Regions from separate parts of the Microbacterium sp. K27 genome, predicted to be linked through region 2. Evidence: riboswitches for the same ligand, from Rfam matches in the RefSeq annotation. Region 2 holds a riboswitch; the other holds the start of a gene.
The links. Region 2 has a riboswitch for thiamine pyrophosphate ahead of DW307_RS04265 (ECF transporter S component). Riboswitches for the same ligand answer to the same signal wherever they lie in the genome.
Positions count from the first base shown of each region.

Region 1: it holds a riboswitch for thiamine pyrophosphate, as region 2 does, so the genes downstream of both, thiM (hydroxyethylthiazole kinase) here and DW307_RS04265 (ECF transporter S component) in region 2, are expected to answer to the same signal.

Region 1 covers NZ_SSDK01000046.1:13,714-22,887, forward strand. Annotated here, with positions in the region: gene argC (N-acetyl-gamma-glutamyl-phosphate reductase) at 1-476, opposite strand, end outside; gene DW307_RS15765 (bifunctional hydroxymethylpyrimidine kinase/phosphomethylpyrimidine kinase) at 717-2,867, opposite strand; gene thiM (hydroxyethylthiazole kinase) at 2,864-3,712, opposite strand; TPP riboswitch at 3,703-3,797, opposite strand; gene DW307_RS15775 (NAD-dependent epimerase/dehydratase family protein) at 3,804-4,766, opposite strand; gene DW307_RS15780 (DUF402 domain-containing protein) at 4,827-5,555, opposite strand; gene pheT (phenylalanine--tRNA ligase subunit beta) at 5,641-8,151, opposite strand; gene pheS (phenylalanine--tRNA ligase subunit alpha) at 8,151-9,174, opposite strand, start outside.
Region 2 covers NZ_SSDK01000031.1:137,963-147,136, forward strand. Annotated here, with positions in the region: gene DW307_RS04240 (cytochrome c oxidase assembly protein) at 1-730, shown strand, start outside; gene DW307_RS04245 (aminoglycoside 3'-phosphotransferase) at 777-1,502, shown strand; gene DW307_RS04250 (CHY zinc finger protein) at 1,499-1,849, shown strand; gene DW307_RS04255 (energy-coupling factor transporter transmembrane component T family protein) at 1,856-2,635, opposite strand; gene DW307_RS04260 (ABC transporter ATP-binding protein) at 2,632-4,101, opposite strand; gene DW307_RS04265 (ECF transporter S component) at 4,098-4,754, opposite strand; TPP riboswitch at 4,747-4,856, opposite strand; gene DW307_RS04270 (D-alanyl-D-alanine carboxypeptidase family protein) at 4,939-6,570, shown strand; gene DW307_RS04275 (ABC transporter ATP-binding protein) at 6,688-8,952, opposite strand; gene DW307_RS04280 (ABC transporter ATP-binding protein) at 8,949-9,174, opposite strand, start outside.

The DNA of each region.
Region 1 (9,174 bases), on a different contig from region 2:
AGGCTGAGACTCACGGTCGAGGCGTTGCAGCCGGGAGCCGCGATGCGCGTCGCGCCGCGGAGGTGCTCTCGTTGCTTGACCCCGTCGATCAGGAGCTCGGGGACGCCGTATGTCCAGGGCTCGTGGAACGCCCCGCCGTAGAACGCCTCCCACGCGGACGCCGACGTGAGCCGATGGTCGGCTCCGGCATCGATCACGAGCGGAGCCGCACCGAGCGCATCGGTGTACTGCCCCGACTGCCCGTGCGGGAGTGCGAGGAACACGATGTCATGGCCGGAGAGGATCTCGGGCGTCGTGTCCTGCAGGGTGAGGTGTGCCAGAGAGCGCAGATGCGGCTGGTGGTCGACGAGAGGCTGCCCGGCGTTCGAGTGCGCCGTGACGGTGCGGATCTCCATGTCGGGATGATCGGCCAGGAGACGGAGGATCTCGCCGCCTGCGTAGCCGGATGCGCCGGAGACGGCGACGGAATACGTCATACTTCTACCTTAACGGTCGGGTCCTTCCTCGAAGGGAGGACCGGGGACGGGGCCGGAGGCGGCGACACCGGCTCTCGACCGCTGCGCGTGCGCAGGCAGGAGGGCGGGGTCGCCTACAGTCGGCGGCCGCGGCGTCGGCGCACAGCGATGACGCTCGGAGCGAGCGTCGGAGAAGCGGTGGCGGCCGAAGGCATGTCGCGACAGTAGCGCGGCCCCGGCGGCCACCGCAAATCCACCCCGTCATCTGAGAGGCTGCAGCCCCATCGGCGCGGCGAAGAAGGCGAGCTCGTGTGCGCTCGACACCGCGAACACCCGGCGCATGCGCGCACGGGTCGGGGCATCGGCCTGGGCCGCGGCCCCGGAAGCGTATGTGATCGCCTTCTCCGTCGCCGCCTCGAATGCCGGATCCGCGTACGTCGTGAGCCAGGACGCGAAGGGATGCTGCGGATCCCGCGCGTACTCCCCGAACTCTCCGGCATGCAGGCGTCGGCCGAGGTCGGTGTAGAGCCAGAAGCAGGGAAGGACGGCCGCGACGATCTCGCCGTAGTCGCCGCCGAACGCGACGGAGCGCAGGTGGTCGAGGTACGCGGTGGTCGCCGGCCCCGGCTCCGCGGCGAACGTCGCCGCGCTCACTCCCTGAGCCGGGGTCAGATACGACGCGTGCAGCTCGAGTTCACCCACGATCGAGCCGTGCGCGGAATCGGCCCAGAAGGCCTGTTCCTCCGACGTCGGCGCGAGCCGGGCGGCTTCGGCGAGGACACGGGCGTACTCGCGCAGATACAGCGCGTCCTGCGCGAGATACGTCAGGAAGGGGCCGCGCTCCAGCGTCCCCTCGGCGAGCGCCCGGATGAACGCGAGTTCGTCGATCCCCGCGCGGATCTCCGCGATGTCCTGCCACCAGTCCTCGGCGATGTCGTCAGCCGCCGGTCGAGTCTCTGTCCCCGCACGCTCCCGGAGCCCGGCGAAGTGGTCGATCGGCCCGTGACCCCGCCCCACGCTCAGCGCGTCCCCTGCGCGCAGGGATTCGCGGAGCCAGGCGCGCGCGGCGCTGACCGCATCGGCCGGCCGCTCCCCGCGCGCGAGGAGCGTCGCGAGCGCGGACGACAGCGAACAGCCAGTGCCGTGCGTGTTCCTGGTCGGGATCCGGGTGCCGGCGAACTCTTGGCGCGTCCCGCGATGCGCATCGACCAGCGCATCCGGAGCCGAATCGCCGTCGAGGTGTCCCCCCTTGACCAGGACAGCCGCCCCGACCGCGGCCGACAGCTGCTCCGCCGCGGAGAGCGCGTCCTCCCAGTCGAGGACGTCGCGGCCGGACAGCACTGCGAGCTCGGCGAGGTTCGGGGTCACCAGAGTCGCCCGCGCGAGGAGATCGTGCAGCGCTCGCTCGGCATCCGGATCCAGCAGCCGATCGCCGGAGGTCGCCACCATAACGGGGTCGAGCACGACGACCGGCGGACGAACGCGGTCGAGCCACGCACCCACGACGCGGATGACGTCGGCGTCGGCGAGCATCCCGATCTTCACGGCGTCGATCACGATGTCGTCCGACACCGCATCCAGCTGCGCGCGGAGGAAGTGCGCGGGCGGCACATGCACGGCACGCACTCCCTGCGTGTTCTGCGCCGTCAGCGCAGTGAGGACCGCCATCCCGTATCCGCCGTTCGCGGCGATGGACTTGAGGTCGGCCTGGATGCCCGCGCCCCCGGACGGATCGCTGCCGGCGATGCTGAGCACCCGCGGCACGGCGCCGGCGAGCCAGCGCCGGCGGAACTCCGCTGCCGTGGCCTCGGGATCGTCGGCGGCGCACAGCACCGAGACGACGGCGAGCCCGGCCGCACCGGCGTCGCGGAGGGATTCCGTGTCATCGATGCCGACGCCGCCGATCGCCACGCACGGCAGCGAGCTGGCCGCCACGAGATCACGGAAGCCGTCGACGCCGAGAGGAGCGGGGTGATCGGGTTTGGTGGCGGTCGGGCGGATCACACCGACACCCAGATAGTCGACGGTGCCGGCGGGCAGAGCATCGACCGCGTCGAGATGCGCACGAGTGTTCGCGGTGAGGCCGACCAGCGCGTCGGGTCCGAGCGCCTCACGCGCACGCAGCACCGAGGCATCGCCCTGTCCCAGATGCACGCCGTCGACCCGAGCGCCCCGTTCCCGGGCAGCGACCACGGCGTCCAGCCGGTCGTTCACGACGAGCAGCGCCCGCCCGTCGATCACCCGCGACAACGCGATCAGCTGATCGACCGTCTCGGCGTCGGTCGCGTCCTTAACGCGCAATTGGACGATCCGCACCCCACCGTCGACCGCTCGGCGCACCGTCTCGACGACGCCTCTGTCCCCGCAGAGCGCCGCGTCCGTGACGAGGTAGAGCGAGAGATCGGCGTTCACCGGACGCCGCCTTCGACGCGTGCATCGGCTCTGATGTCGCCGGGGCCCACCGCGGCGAGCGCATCCAGCAGGGCGACGGCGAAGCTGCCCGGCCCCGCGGATGTCGCCGCTGCCCGCTCGGCGGCGATCGTGTAGACGAGGCTCGCGGAAGCCACAGCGGTCAGCGCATCGTGATCCGTCGCCTCGGCCGCACCGAGGAAGGCCGCCATCACCGCGCCGAGCGCGCATCCTCCTCCCGTCACGCGGGTCAGCAGCTCGTGGCCGTTGGCGAGGCGCAGCATCCGCACCCCGTCGGTGATGAGATCGATCGGCCCCGACACTGCGACCACCGCGCCCGTGGTCCGCGCGAGCGTTGCGGCGGGATCGGCTGCGGAGTCCGTGGCGTCGGTGGCATCCACCCCACGTCCGCCCGTGCTGAGCCCGGCGAGGGCGAGGATCTCGGAGGCGTTGCCGCGGATAGCGGTCGGTCGGTGCTGCGCGAGCCGGTGGGCGAGGGCGGTGCGCACCGGAAGCGCACCGATAGCTACCGGGTCGAGAACCCAAGGCGTACCGTTCGCCGCGGCTCCGGCGACCGCCTCCAGACTCGCCGCCCGCTGCTCGGGCGTGGGAGTCCCCAGGTTGATCAGCACCCCGGAGGCGACCCCGGCGAACATCCCCGCCTCGTCGACGATGTCGACCATCGCGGGTGCGGCGCCCAGTGCCAGCAGCACGTTGGCGGTGAATCCCGTCACGACCGCATTGGTGATGCAGTGCGTCAACGGCGGAGCCTCGCGCAGCACCTCCAGGAGGGTCGCGGCGGAACCGGCGAGGTCGTGGGTGGATTCAGGACGCAGAAGATCGCTCATCGCGACATCCCTTCGCTAGTACGAACTAGATCAGGTTCGACGGGTCTGTTCTCAGCCGCGGATCGCGGCACCCCGTGTCACTGCTCGCAGTCTAGCGATCGCTCAGCAGAGCCCTCTCCTCTGCCCGTGTGAGGCCGGCATGGCGCTCCCGGTCGACGCCTCGTGACCGTTCGTCGGCGACGACGCGCTCGATCGTGTCCGTGAGCGGACGAAGCCGCCCGCCGCTCGCGTAGAATGCGCGATTCGAGCGGGTCATGAAGCCACTCATGTCGGTCGGCAGCCACAGCGGCAGGGACCGCGGCCCCGCCCAGTACTCGACGTCGTGCGCACGGAGCCATCCCTCGTCCGCGACGTACACGGAGCCGGTGTGACCGGCCGCGAGGCGCACCGCACCCAGCACATCGGTGAGGGGGTGCTCATCGCCCACGCCGTTGACCACGCCGCTGCGTGTGGCCGTGACGATGTACGCCGCGAGATCGTCGACATCGATGACCTGCGTGCTCCTTCCCTCGAGCGGCGGCAGCAGCACGGCTTCCGAGCCTGCTCGCGCGAACGCCGCCGCCCAGTACCCGAACCGGTCGCTGGGGTCGCCGTCGCCCACGATGAGCCCAGGGCGCACGATGAAGCCGCGCTCCCCCAGGCGCAGGACAGCATCTTCGGCTGCTGCCTTCTGCGCACCGTAGTCGTACTCATCACCCGGGCTCGCAGCCGGATGTCGCGGCGTCGACTCATCTGCTCCGACCGTCTCGTCATCGGAGTACACCGAGACGGACGATACGTAGCTCCAGCGTCCCGCCCGATCGCCGAGCGCATCGACCGCGGTCTCGACCTGCACCGCCTGGGACGAGACGTCCACGACGTGATCCCAGTCCCGCCGCGAGAGATCGGCATAGACGTCGGCATCCTCACGATCGCCGCGCACGAGCACGGCACCCTCGGGGGCCGGACGGGAACCGCGGCCGAGACACGTGACCGCGGCGCCTTCGTCGACCCACCTCCGGGCGATGCGCCCGGAGAGCCAGCCCGTACCGCCGAGGATCAGAACATCCGTCATGATTCCATGTCATCAGGTGGCGGATCTCTGCGGAACCTCCTCCGCCCACAGCAGATCGCTTCAGAGCAGATCGGGGGGCGTGCTCAGACGATCCAGGCCCGCGAGCACCGGGACGCTCCACGCGGGATCGGGCTGCCAACGTGTCCACGCGACGTCGAACGGCCAGTCACCGGACTCGAACGAGGCGATGGCCGCGTCCGCGTGCCGCTCGATCTGCGCCGCCTGCTCGGGGCTGAGACGCCCCTGCTGGATCGCGGCGACGAGCTCGTCCTCGTCTTTGAGGTGGATGCCGCCCTCCGGATCGATCTCGACGTCGAGGATGTGGTCGGACGAGTAGGTGTCGTGATCGGTGCGCAGATGTGCGTTCTCGAGGTTCACGTACCAGCCGGCGAAGGACCAGTCCGGGCCTGTGGTGTCGCTCCAGAACAACCAGACCGACCATGGCAGCCCGGCGGGGGCGATGCACAGCACGCCGTTCCCGCGCCAGGGCTCGACGATGCGCGTCCGCGGCTCGAGCCAGCGACGCGCGAGCGGTACTTCACGCACTCGCTGTCCGCCGAGAGCTCCCGGAGCCTCCTGCAGCGTTCCGGGCGCGAGCCATGCGACGAGCCCCCGTTCGTCGTCGCGCACCACCCGCATCGGAGCGATCCTGGAGGGCTCCCCCGGCTGCCATCCCGGCTTCCGATAGTGCCAGTCGATCTGCATGCCCGACTCGAGGAACGGTCCTTCTCCGAGCGGCCGCGCGTCATCCGGGACGGCGGCCGGAGTGCCCTGGGGGAGGATTCTCATCCCGCCACGGTACTCCGGCGCCGACCGGAATCGTCTGACCGACGACACGGTACGTCCCACGGCGCGGTGCGTCGTGCTCCCGTGCTCAGTCGCGCAGTGCGGCGCCGAAGCGCTGCCCAGCGACCTCGACACCGGCGAGCTTGGCCGCGGTGGCCTCGGCCGCCGTGAGCGTGCGATCGTCGGCACGGAAGCGCAGGGCGAACGTCAGGCTCTTCGAGCCGTCCGGCACGCCCTCCCCGCGATAGTCGTCGACGAGACGCACCGATTCCAGCAGCGCACCGGCACCCTCGGCGAGAGCCGCCTGCACATCCGCGGCCGGAACGTCTGCCGGCAGCGTGAGCGAGACGTCCTGCGTGGCAGCGGGGAACGTCGACAGCGAGGCCGCGACGACCCGACCACCGGCGAGCGACAGGATGCGGTCGAGGTCGACCTCGAACACGGTCGCGCGCCCCGGAAGGTCGGCGCCCTCCGCCACAGCGGGATGCAGCTCACCGACGTAGCCGACCTCTTCCCCGGCGACCCGGAGCGATCCGGTGCGTCCGGGGTGCAGGGCCGCACGCTCGGCCTGGACCACGTCGATGTCGACGCCGGCCGCCGCCGCGATGACGCGGACCGCGTCCAGTGCCTCGGCGAGGCCTGCGGCTTCGGCGGGACGACCGGGCTGACGCGGGGAGACAAGGCCGGTGAGCAGCGCGGAGATGAACCGGTGCTGCGGCGGGATCGACGCGTTCAGGGCGGCGAGCGTCTCATCGGACGGGCGCTCGCCCAGCGGCGGCACCTCGTCCGTGCCGTACTCCACGCCCGGCTCGGGCAGGAAGACCACGCCGGTCTCGAAGATCGCCAGGTCGGTGAGTCCGCGCGAGATGTTGCGGTGCGCGGTCTGCAGCAGACCGGGAATGAGCGAACGACGCAGATACGGCGCCTGCCCGTCGAGTGGATTCGCCAGGCGGATGCTCGGGAGGTGTTCACCCGATGCAGAGCCGTGGAGGTCGTTCTGCGCCTCGGTGGTGAACGGGAACGACGGCGTCTCGACGAGACCGGCAGCAGCCAGGGCATCGGCTACGCGTCGACGACCCTGCTGGTCGGCGGTGAGGCCGCGACCGGACGGGGGCGTCGGCAGCACCGAGGGGATGCGGTCGAGCCCGTGGATGCGGGCGACCTCCTCCGCGAGCGTCCACTTGTCGGTGAGGTCGGGCCGCCAGGTCGGCGGGATCACGCTCCAGCCGGAACCCGCATCCGACGCCGTGACATCGGCACCGATGGTGGTCAGCGCACCGGTGATCTCGTCGTCGGAGTAGTCGACGCCGATGAGCCCCTGCACGAATCCGGCGGGGAGCTCGATCTCGCCGACGAAGACCTCGGTGAACAGCGCGCCACCCTCCTCCGTGAGCGTGCCGCCGGCGAGCTCGACCATGAGGTCGGCAGCTCGGCGGGCGGCCACGAACGGGATCAGCGGGTCGACACCGCGTTCGAAGCGCTTGGACGCCTCACTGGGCAGCTTGTGTCGACGTGCCGAGCGGGCGATGGTCGTGGGGTCGAAGTTCGCCGCCTCGATCAGCACGTTCCGCGTGGTGTCGCTCATCTCGGTCGTGCCACCGCCCATGACGCCGGCAAGGCCGATCGGGCCGGACTCGTCGGTGATGAGGAGGTCTTCCGCGTGCAGAGCGCGCTCGACGCCGTCGAGCGTGGTCATCTTCTCGCCGGGAGTGGCGCGGCGCACCGTGATGCCGCCCGTGAGCTTGTCGAGGTCGTAGCCGTGCAGCGGCTGGCCGAGCTCGAGCATCACGTAGTTGGTGATGTCGATCAGCACGCCGAGCGAGCGCATGCCCGCAAGACTCAGCCGGGCGACCATCCACGGCGGCGTCGGACGTGAGGGGTCGACACCGCGGACGACGCGGGTCACGAACTCGCTCGCACCCACGTTCCCGCGCACGGGTGCGACGTCATCGACCACGGTCGTGTGCCCGGACCCGGGCTGGAGCTCGGCGAAGTCGCGCTCGGCCGGGTCGCGGAAGGTCGCACCGGTGGCATGCGCGTACTCACGGGCCACGCCGCGGAGCGAGAAGGCATATCCACGGTCGGGAGTGACGTTGATCTCCACCGCGACGTCATCGAGGCCGAGCAGAGCGATCGCGTCGGTGCCGACGGGCGCGTCGATGCCGAGATCGGACAGCACCACGATGCCGTTGTGCTCATCGCCCAGGCCGAGCTCGCGCGCCGACGCGATCATGCCGTCCGACACGTGACCGTAGGTCTTGCGGGCGGCGATCGGGAACGGACCGGGAAGCACGGCACCGGGCAGCGTCACGACGACCTTGTCACCGGCGACGAAGTTGTGCGCACCGCAGACGATCCCGCGGATGCCGCCGTTCGCCTCGCCGACGTCGACCTGGCACCAGTTGATGGTCTTGCCGTTCGACTGCGGCTCGGCCTCGAGCGAGACGACCTGTCCGACGACCACGGGACCGGTGATGTCGAAGCGGTGCACATCCTCTTCTTCGAATCCGACGGTCACCAGTGCCGCGAGGACGTCCTCGGGCGTGGCATCCGCTGCCAGATCGACGTACTCACGCAACCACGAAAGCGGGACGCGCATCACACCACCATCCCGTACTGCTCGCTGAATCGGACATCGCCCTCGGCCATGTCGCGCATGTCCTGGACGTCGCTGCGGAACATCAGTCCCCGCTCGATGCCCATGCCGAACGCGAAGCCGCTGTACACCTCGGGGTCGATCCCGGCGGCGCGCAGCACGTTCGGGTTGACCATGCCGCAGCCGCCCCATTCGATCCAGCGCGCGCCGCCCTTGAAGGTCGGGTGCCACAGGTCGAGTTCGGCGGAGGGCTCGGTGAAGGGGAAGTAGTTGGTGCGGAAGCGCGTCTTGGCCTCGGGCCCGAAGAGCTGCTTCGCGAAGTGATCGAGTGTGCCCTTGAGGTGCGCCATCGTGATGCCCTTGTCGATCACGAGTCCCTCGAACTGGGTGAACACCGGCAGGTGCGTGGCGTCGAACTCGTCGGTGCGGTACACGCGGCCGGGGCACAGCACGTAGATCGGCACCTCGCGGTCGAGCATCGAACGCACCTGCACCGGGCTCGTGTGCGTGCGCATCACGAGATGGCGGGAGGTGGGGTCGACGTAGAACGTATCCTGCTCCTGACGGGCGGGGTGGTCGACATCGAAGTTCAGGGCGTCGAAGTTGAACCACTCGTGCTCGAGCTCCGGCCCCTCCGCGATCTCCCATCCCATGCCGACGAAGATGTCGCAGACCTGGTCCTGGAGCAGGGTGAGCGGGTGCCGGGCACCGACGCGGGTGCGCGACGGCACGGCGGTGATGTCGACCCGCTCGGCCTCGAGCCGCGCAGCGACCTCGGCCTCCGCCAGTTCGGCTTCCTTCGCCGCCAGCGCCTGCGTCACCCGCCCGCGTCCCTGACCCACGAGCTTGCCGAAAGCGGCCTTGTTCTCGGGGGCGACCTGTCGCATCGAGGCATTCAGGACCGCGAGCGGCGATCCGTCGGCGACGTGTGCGGCACGAGCCGCTTTCAGCTCGGCGGTGTCGGTGGCTGCGGCGATCGCCGCGAGGGCGTCGGCGACAGCGGCTTCGACCGCTTCCGGGGTGATT
Region 2 (9,174 bases):
CGGTCTCGGGGTCGAGGCATACGGCTACGCGCTGATGTCGGTGTTCATGTTCCAGCAGCTCACGCTGATGATCGCGATCCCGCCCCTGCTGGTGCTCGGATCACCGGGCACCCTGCTCCTGCGTGCCACGCCCCACCACGGGCTGGGTGCCGCCGCGCTGCGTGCCGCGCACGGCGGACTCCGCAGCCGCGTCGCCCGATGGATCCTGAGCCCGTGGATCGCCGTGCCGGTGTACCTGATCGCGTTCTACGGTCTGTATCTGGCCGGTCTCGCCGATCGCGTCCTCGCTGCTCCCGGCGGTCACATCGCCCTGGAGGTCGGGTTCCTCATCGTGGGCATCCTGTTCGCGATCCCGGTGCTGAGCTCCGATCCCCTCCCCGTGCGTCTCGGGCACGGCGGGCGGGCACTCGACGTCTTCGCCGAGGCCGCCCTGCACGCGTTCTTCGGGGTCTTCCTGATGATGGCGACGACGATGCTCGTCGACCACTTCGTCGCCCCGACCCTCGCCCTCGGGATGGATCCGCTCGAGGACCAGCGTCTGGCGGGCGGTCTGGCCTGGTCCTACGGCGAGGCGCCGACGCTGCTGATGCTCGTGTACGTGATGCATCGGTGGTTCCGTGACGACACGGCCCGCGCCGCCGCCGATGACCGCTACGCCGATGCGCACGGCACGACCGAGCTCGACGCCTACAACGCCTACCTCGAAGGCCTGCGCGACGAGAGCCGATGAACCGCACCCGTCGCTGTCACCCGTCGCCGTCGGGCAGGATGGACGGATGAGCATCCCCTCCGCCTCCCTCGACGTGCCGACGCGGGTGCGCGAGCTCGCCCGCGGTGCGGCGCTCGTGCCGGTCTGGCTCAACGGGATCGGCGGGCTGACCTTCCGCACCGACGACGGCCGGTACATCAAGTGGGGGCCCCTCGACGATGAGGCGAACATGCGCGACGAAGCCGAGCGCATGCGGTGGGCGCGCACTTGGATCGCGGTGCCCGAGGTGCTCGAACAGGGGCAGGACGAGACACACGAGTGGCTCGTCACCGTCGCGCTCGACGCGAGCAGTGCCGTCGACCCGCGCTGGGCCGACCAGCCCGAGACCGCGGTGCGTGCGGTCGGCGCGGGCCTGCGGGCGCTGCACGACGCCCTGCCCGTGGCCGAATGCCCCTGGGAGTGGAGCACGCAGTGGCGGATCGCCAACGCCGCCGACCGCGGAACGATCGTGCCCGACGAGCTGCTCCAGACGCCGCCGATCGACCGACTGGTGGTGTGCCACGGCGATGCCTGCATGCCGAACACGCTTCTCGACGCCGCCGGCCGTCCCGCCGCGTTCGTCGATCTCGCAGCTCTCGGAGTCGCCGACCGCTGGGCCGACATCGCCGTGGCGTCGATGAGCACGATGTGGAACTTCGGATCCGGCTGGGAGGACACGCTCATCGAGGCCTACGGGGTCGAGCCCGACCGCGAGCGCCTCGACTACTACCGGCGGCTCTGGAACGAGACATGAGCGTGGCGCCCCCGCCCGCCGGTCGACCGCCGGTGTTCGGCCCGGTCGTCGACGACATGACCCGGTGCGTGCACTACCGGGGCCCGACAGACATCATCGCGATCCGCTTCGCCTGCTGCGGCGATCACTACCCGTGCCATCGCTGTCACGAGGAGTCCGCGGGGCATCCGGCGCAGCAGTGGGCGCCCGAGCAGCACGACACCGCGGCGATCCTCTGCGGCGCATGCGGACACGAGCTCACGATCACCGAGTACTTCGCGGTGACGGGCTGCCCTCGCTGCACCGCCCCGTTCAACGAGCGCTGTGCTCTGCACCGGGAGCACTACTTCCAGCCGAGTTGGAGCTAGCCGACCCTAGCTCCACACGAACCGGAAGGTCCCGACGAGGACGGCGGCGGCAAGGGCGAGGGCCATGATCGCGATGCCGCCGATCAGCGCCACCGCATCGCGCGGGTGCAACCGGGACGGTCGCGACCAGGTGCGGGGGATGCCGGAGCCGAAGCCGCGCGCCTCCATCGCGAGTGCCAGCGTGGACCCGCGCCGCACCGCGAACACGAGCAGCACGAAGGCCATCGAGAAGAATCGTCGCAGCACACCCCGATCCCCCACGCCCCGTGCACGACGGGCCAGGCTCATGGTGCGCCAGTCGTCGAGGAACAGGCCCAGCATCCGGGTGCCGGCGAGGATGCCGAGCACGAAGCGACTCGGGAGCTTCGCGACCTGGGCCAGCGCATCGGCGAGCTCTGTGGGGTCGGTGCCGCCGAAGAGCAGGATCGTCGGCAGTCCGAGCGCGATCACGCGCAGGCTCACCGCGATCGCGAGCGTGATGGAATCCTCGCTGATCGTGGCGAATCCGAAGGTCCAGTAGATCCGCCCTGCGGGTTCGGCGTAGAGCAGCATGCTCACGCCGGCGATCGGTGCGAAGATCGCGATCGGCAGCAGGCGCTTCAGCACCGTCGACAGCCGCAGTCCGGTCAAGGGCAGGCAGAGCAGCTGCAGGACGATCGCGGCCAGCGCGCTCGTGACGTCGATCGACGCGAACAGCGGCACCGACAGCAGCACGGCGAGCACCAGCTTCGTCACCGGGTTCACACCGTCGAGCCATACCGTCCGTACGGTCTCGACCGCCGTCACGATGTCGCCTCCCCTTCGCGTCCCAGTTCGATGCGATGCCCGCCCAGGTGTCGGATCACGGCGTCGTCGTGCGTGACCGCGACGATCGACCGACCACGCGCGATCTCCTCCTGCAGGAGCGCGACGAGCGAGATCCATCCACGCCGGTCCTGCCCGAAGGTCGGCTCGTCGAGCACGATCACCTCGGGTGCTCCCGCGAGCACGGTCGCGACGGACAGTCGACGCTTCTGCCCGCCGGAGAGCGTGAACGGGTTGGCGAGCGCGAGAGACGCGAGTCCGAGGCGCTCGAGCAGTTCCTCGACGACGCCGTCCGTCTTCGCGCGGTCCCACCCGAGGGCTCGCGGGCCGACGGCGAGCTCGTCGCGCAGCGTCTGCGTGAGGAACTGATGCTCCGGCTCCTGGAAGACCATGCCGATGCGGGTGAGCAGCTCACGCGAGGACCAGCGGATCGGGCGGGGTCCCTTGCGCCCCTCCAGCTCGCGTGCCGAACGCACTTCGCCGGCCTGCTCCGGGATGAGGCCGGCGAGGGTGAGTGCGAGCGTCGACTTGCCCGCGCCGTTCGGCCCGGTGATCACGGTCGCGTTCGCACGCGGCACGCGCAGGTCGAGCCCCGACTGCACGACGACGCCCGCCTCTCTCGCGATCGAGAGCGCGGAGGTCGTGAGGGCATCGGAGGCAGGAACCTGTTCGAGCATCGGAAGGTCGATGCCGCGGTCGGGCACCCACACCCCCGCATCGGCGAGCACGTCGCCGTGGGCCGCGAACACCTGCTCAGGCGCACCGTCGGCGAGGAGTCCTCCGTCGGCCGCCAGCACGATCACGCGCGTCATCAGATCGACCCAGATCGGGGTGCGGTGCTCGACGACCACGAGCGTCGCGCCGGTCGCCTCGACGGCGCGCTCGACACTCGCCCGCACCTCCCGCACCCCGTCCGGGTCGAGGTTCGCGGTGGGCTCGTCGAGCAGCAGCAGACCCGGTCGCATCGCGAGCACACCGGCCAGCACCAGCCGCTGCTTCTGCCCGCCGGAGAGCGCCTTCGTGGGGCGTCGCCGCGGAACATCGAGGCCGACGGCGTCGAGCGCCTCGGCGACGCGACCCGGGATCTCGGATGCCGCGACGCCCAGGTTCTCGCAGCCGAACGCGACGTCGTCGCCGACCTTCGACAGCACGATGCCGGCGTCCGGGTCCTGCAGGACGAGTCCGACCTGACCGTGCCGTGACTCGGGGGCCGCACCGTCGATGCGCAACGAACCCGTCCGTTCCCCCTCGTCGTCATCGCCGAGGACCCCGGCGAGACCGGCGAGCAGCGTCGACTTCCCTGCACCCGAGGCGCCGAGCAGGAGCACCCGCTCCCCCGGTTCGATCGTGAAGGAGACGTCCGCGACGGCGGGACGCTTTCGACCGGCGTACCGCCAGCCCCAGCCCGCAGCCTGCACGCGGGCCGGGGAGGCGAGGGTCACGCTCAGACCTCGCGCACGTGCTCTCGCCCGACGGCGAAGCGGTTGAGGGCGCCGGTGACGGCGAGGGCACGCACGAGCAGCCAACCGACCACGCCGGCCAAGATCGCCCCGGAGACGACCACGCTGATCAGATAGATCGTGTTGAACTCGACCGACTTCAGGATGTTCGGCGAGCTGCCGTAGAACAGCTCGAACACCCAGGCGGCCACGGCGGCTCCGACGCCGGCGAGCGCGGTGACTGCGATCCCGAAACGACGGTAGAAGAACAGGGCGAAGATGATCTCTGCGCCGAGGCCCTGCACGATGCCCGACAACACGGTCGAGACACCCCACACGTTGCCGATCAGCATCGACACGATCGCGGCGACCAGTTCGACCACGAGCGCGGCCCCCGGCTTGCGGATCACGAGACCGCCGACGACACCGCCGAGCAGCCAGATGCCGACGGCGATGCCACCGAGGCCCGGTGTCACGGCGTCGGCCGCGCCGAACCACGCGTATCCGATGGTGTTCCATCCCCAGAACACGAGACCGATCGCGACGCCGAGGACAGCGGCGACGACGATGTCGACGACGCGCCAGCGCCAGATCGATGGGCGGTGCAGCCCGTTCGCATCGGCGGATGCCTGCTGTGCGGATGTGGACGTAGGCGTACTCATCTGAACTCCTCCCTGCGCTGGCATGACCCAGATCAGGTTCGACGGTCGAAGCGCGATTCGCTCCCTCTCAGCCCGGCTCGCCGGACTCCCGTGGTTGTGCTGAAGATCCTACCCGCTGGCGACACCCGCGTGGCGACAGGGCTGTGCGCCGCGGAACCCGCCCGGGATTGGGTACCGTGAACGAGTGACCGCAACAGATCCCGCCGACGAGGCGACGGGCGTCGTCCGTGACGACGGCCCCGCGACCACCGCCCCCTCCGGCTCCGTCGATGCCGCGTCGGGCGGTTCGGTGCTCACGGCCGAGCAGACGTCGACGCGCGCGCTTGCACCGGAATCGGTGGTCGCCCCGGAGCCGGCCACGCCCGCTCTGACGAAACCGCCATTCGTTCCGCGTGAGACTGCCGCGGGAGACGCCGACGATCCCCTCGCCGCGCTCGACGCGACCACCCCCCAGTGGGCGGACGAGACCACCACCGCCACCGCTCTGACCTGGGTGGACCCCGCGACGGTGGCCGACCACACCGCCACCGCGACTCTCGACGAGACGTCGGAAGCCGAGCGGACGAACGGCCTGCTCCGCGGGGCACGCCTGCGCCCGGCCATCGCCCGTCCCGGCATCCTCGTTCCGCTGGCCACGCTCGTGGGCCTCGTCGCCGCGTATGCCGGCACGACGCTGCTCTGGCCGCTGCACGAGGTACCTCCGACAGTGCAGTCCGTCGAGTTCGCGACGACGCCCGCTGCCGCAGCCACCGTCACCTGGCCCACCGAGGGCGCGGGCGCCGTCGGCATCTCCGGCATGACCACTGCGGCCTCGATCCCCGATGCGGTGAGCATCGCGAGCATCACCAAGGTCGTGAGCAGCCTGATGGTGCTCGACCGTATGCCGCTGGCGGTGGGCGAACAGGGGCCCGAGTTCTCGTTCACCCGGGCCGACAGCGTGAAGTACTGGGACTACCGGCGCAGCGACCAGTCCGCACTCGATGTGCCGATCGGCGGGGTGCTGACCGAATATCAACTCCTGCAGGGCACGCTGATGGGATCGGCGAACAACTACATCGACCGGCTCGCGAGCGAGATCTGGGGGTCCGATCGCGAATTCGCCCGGGCCGCCGAGGTGTGGCTGCGCGAACGAGGCCTCACCGGCATCACCGTGGTGACGCCGTCCGGCTTCGACGAGCGCAATGTGGCCACCCCCGAGGCGCTGGTCGCCCTCGGCGAGCGTGCCATGCAGAACCCGGTGTTCGCCGAGATCGTCGGCACCAAATCGGTGGACCTCCCGGGCGCCGGCACCGTCGTCAACACGAACGGGATGCTCGACGATCCCGGTGTCGTCGGCGTCAAGACCGGCACACTCGTCGGCTGGAACCTGCTCACCGCGAAGGACGTCGTCATCGGCGACACGACCGTGCACCTCTTCGCCGCGGCGCTGAACCAGGCCGGCAACGATGAGCGACTCGCTCTCACCCGCTCCCTGTTCGCGGAGGCGGAAGCGGCGCTGGAGGCGCAGCCGCCCGCCGTCGCGAAGGACACCGTGGTCGGTCAGGTCACGACCCCCTGGGGGGAGGAGGTCGACGTCATCACCGAGACCGATGCCGATGTGGTGCTGTGGAACGGGGCGACCGCCACCGCGGCGACGGCCTTCGATCTCGGCGAAGACCGTGAACAGGACGACGCCGTGGGCACGCTGACGACGACCGGTCCGCTCAACACCGTCACCACGCCTCTGGTGCTGGCCGAGGATGTGGAGGGGCCGAGCCCGTGGTGGCGTCTGACCCACCCGCTCGAGCTGCTCGGAATCAGGGCCGACCGCTCCTGACACCTCGTCACGCGCGCCGTGCCGGCGCCCGCGACGACGCGATCCGCGTACGACGACGCCCCACCCCGCGTGAGCGGAGTGGGGCGTCGTCGTGGGGATGCCGGAGGGCGGGAACGCTCAGGAACGGTGGCTCGAACCGTCGGCCCCGTCTTCCAGCAGGGCCTGGGCTGCCGCCGTCTCGGCAGTGGGCAGCTGAGCACCGATCGAGGCTCCGGCAACGGCGGCCGCAGCCTCCTCTCCTGTACCTTCGGCATCGCTCGCATCGCCCGAGACGACGACGGGCGTCGTGCCGGTGAGGGCGTCTTCGGCGTCGATGTCGGTCGCCGCCTGCTCGAACTGCGACTGGTACAGACGCCAGTAGGCGCCCTGCGCGGCGATGAGCTCGTCGTGCGTACCCTTCTCCACGATGTCACCGTGCTCCATCACCAGGATGAGGTCGGCGTCGCGGATGGTCGACAGTCGGTGCGCGATCACGAACGACGTGCGTCCTTCACGAAGCGCGGCCATCGCGTGCTGCAGCAGCAGTTCGGTGCGGGTGTCGACGGCCGACGTGGCCTCATCGAGGATGAGGATCGACGGCTGCGCGACGAATGCCCGCGCGATGGTGATGAGCTGACGCTCGCCTGCCGACACGTTCGCGGCATCCTCGTCGAGCACCGTGTCGTAGCCCTCGGGGAGGGCGTGCACGAAGCGATCGACATAGGTCGCCTTGGCGGCGGCGAGAACCTCGTCGTCGGTCGCGGTGGAGCGACCGTAGCGGATGTTCTCGCGGATGCTGCCGGCGAACAGCCACGGGTCCTGGAGCACCATGCCGGTGCGCGACCGCAGTTCGTCGCGGGTCACCTCGGCGATGTCCTGGCCGTCGAGCATGATGCGCCCGCCGCTGAGCTCGTAGAAGCGCATGATCAGGTTGACCAAGGTCGTCTTTCCCGCACCGGTCGGACCGACGATGGCGACGGTCTGCCCCGGCTCCACCCGGAATGACAGGTCGCGGATGAGCGGACGCTCGGGTGTGTACGAGAACGCGACGTTCTCGAACTCGATGACGCCCTTGCCCTCCACCAGCTCGGGGGCATCGGCGTCGTCCGCCTCCTGCTCCTCGGCGTCGAGCAGTTCGAAGACCCGCTCGGCGGAGGCCGTGCCGGACTGCACGACCGCGGCCATGCCACCCAGTTCGGACAGGGGCTGCGTGAACTGCTGCGAGTACTGGATGAACGCCTGCACGTCGCCGAGACGGAGCTGACCGTTCGCGACCATCAGACCGCCGAGCACCGCGATGCCCACGTAGCTGAGGTTTCCGACGAACATCATCGCCGGCATGATGATGCCGGAGAGGAACTGTGCCTTGAAGCTCGCCTGGAACAGCTCTTCGTTCTCGACCTGGAACTTGTCCAGCGCATCCTTCTCCCGGCCGAAGACCTTCACGAGCGCGTGGCCGGAGAACGCCTCCTCGACGCGGGCGTTCAGGCGACCGACCTTGCGCCACTGGGTGCCGAAGGCCTTCTGCGAGCGCGGTCCGATGATGCCGAAGATGACGCCCATGAGCGGCAGCGTGATGAGGGCGACGAGCGCGAGCTGCCACGAGATCGAGAACATCATCACGAGCACGCCGATCACGGTGAGCACCGAAGTGAGTGCTCCCGAGAGCGACTGCTGCATCGTCTGCGTGATGTTGTCGATGTCGTTCGTGACGCGTGAGATCAGTTCGCCGCGCTGCACCTTGTCGAAGTACGCCAGGGGCAGGCGGTTGATCTTCGCCTCGACCGACTCGCGCAGCCGCCACATGGTGCGGACCATGATCACGTTGATGACGTAGCCCTGGATCCAGGTGAGGAAGGCCGCGGCCACGTAGATGCCGAGCACCGCGGCGATGACGAGACGCAGTGCGTCGAAGTCGATGCCCTGGCCGACCGTGAAGTCGCCCAGCGCGCCGACCTGGTTCGCGAAGTCGTCCTGCCCACCGGCCCGCAGCGCCTCGACGACGACGTCCTGCGAGGTCCCGGCCGGGAAGCCGGGGAACCCGTCGGTCGGCTGTCCGAGCTGGATGGAGATGAAGCCCTTGTAGACGAGGTTGGTGGCCTCGGCGAGCACCTTGGGCGCCGCGACCGTCAGGACCACGCCGATCGCACCCAGGATCGACACGAAGACGAACCAGATGGCCGACGGCTTGAGCAGCCCGATCATGCGCGCGAAACTCGGACCGAAGTTGTCGGCCTTGCCCGGCGCGACGCTGTCCCAGTCGCCGGAGTTCTGACGTGCCTGCTCGGCGAGCTCGGCCTCGTACTTCTCCTCGGCGCTCAGCTCGACCTCGGCGACGGGCGCTGCCGCCTTGCCGCGGCCGCGTCTGGCCGTGCGCTTCTCGTTGTTGTCCTGCGCGCTCATGCGTCCACCCCCAGCTGCGACTCGACGATCTCTCGGTAGGTGTCGCTCGTCTCGAGCAGTTCCTCGTGCGTGCCGACGCCGACCATGGTTCCGCCGTCGAGGACGACGATGCGGTCCGCGTCCGTGATGGTGGAGATGCGCTGGGCGACCACGATCTTCGTCACGTGCGGGAGCTCCCGCCACAACGCCTGCCGCAATCGCGCGTCCGTCGTGAGGTCGAGG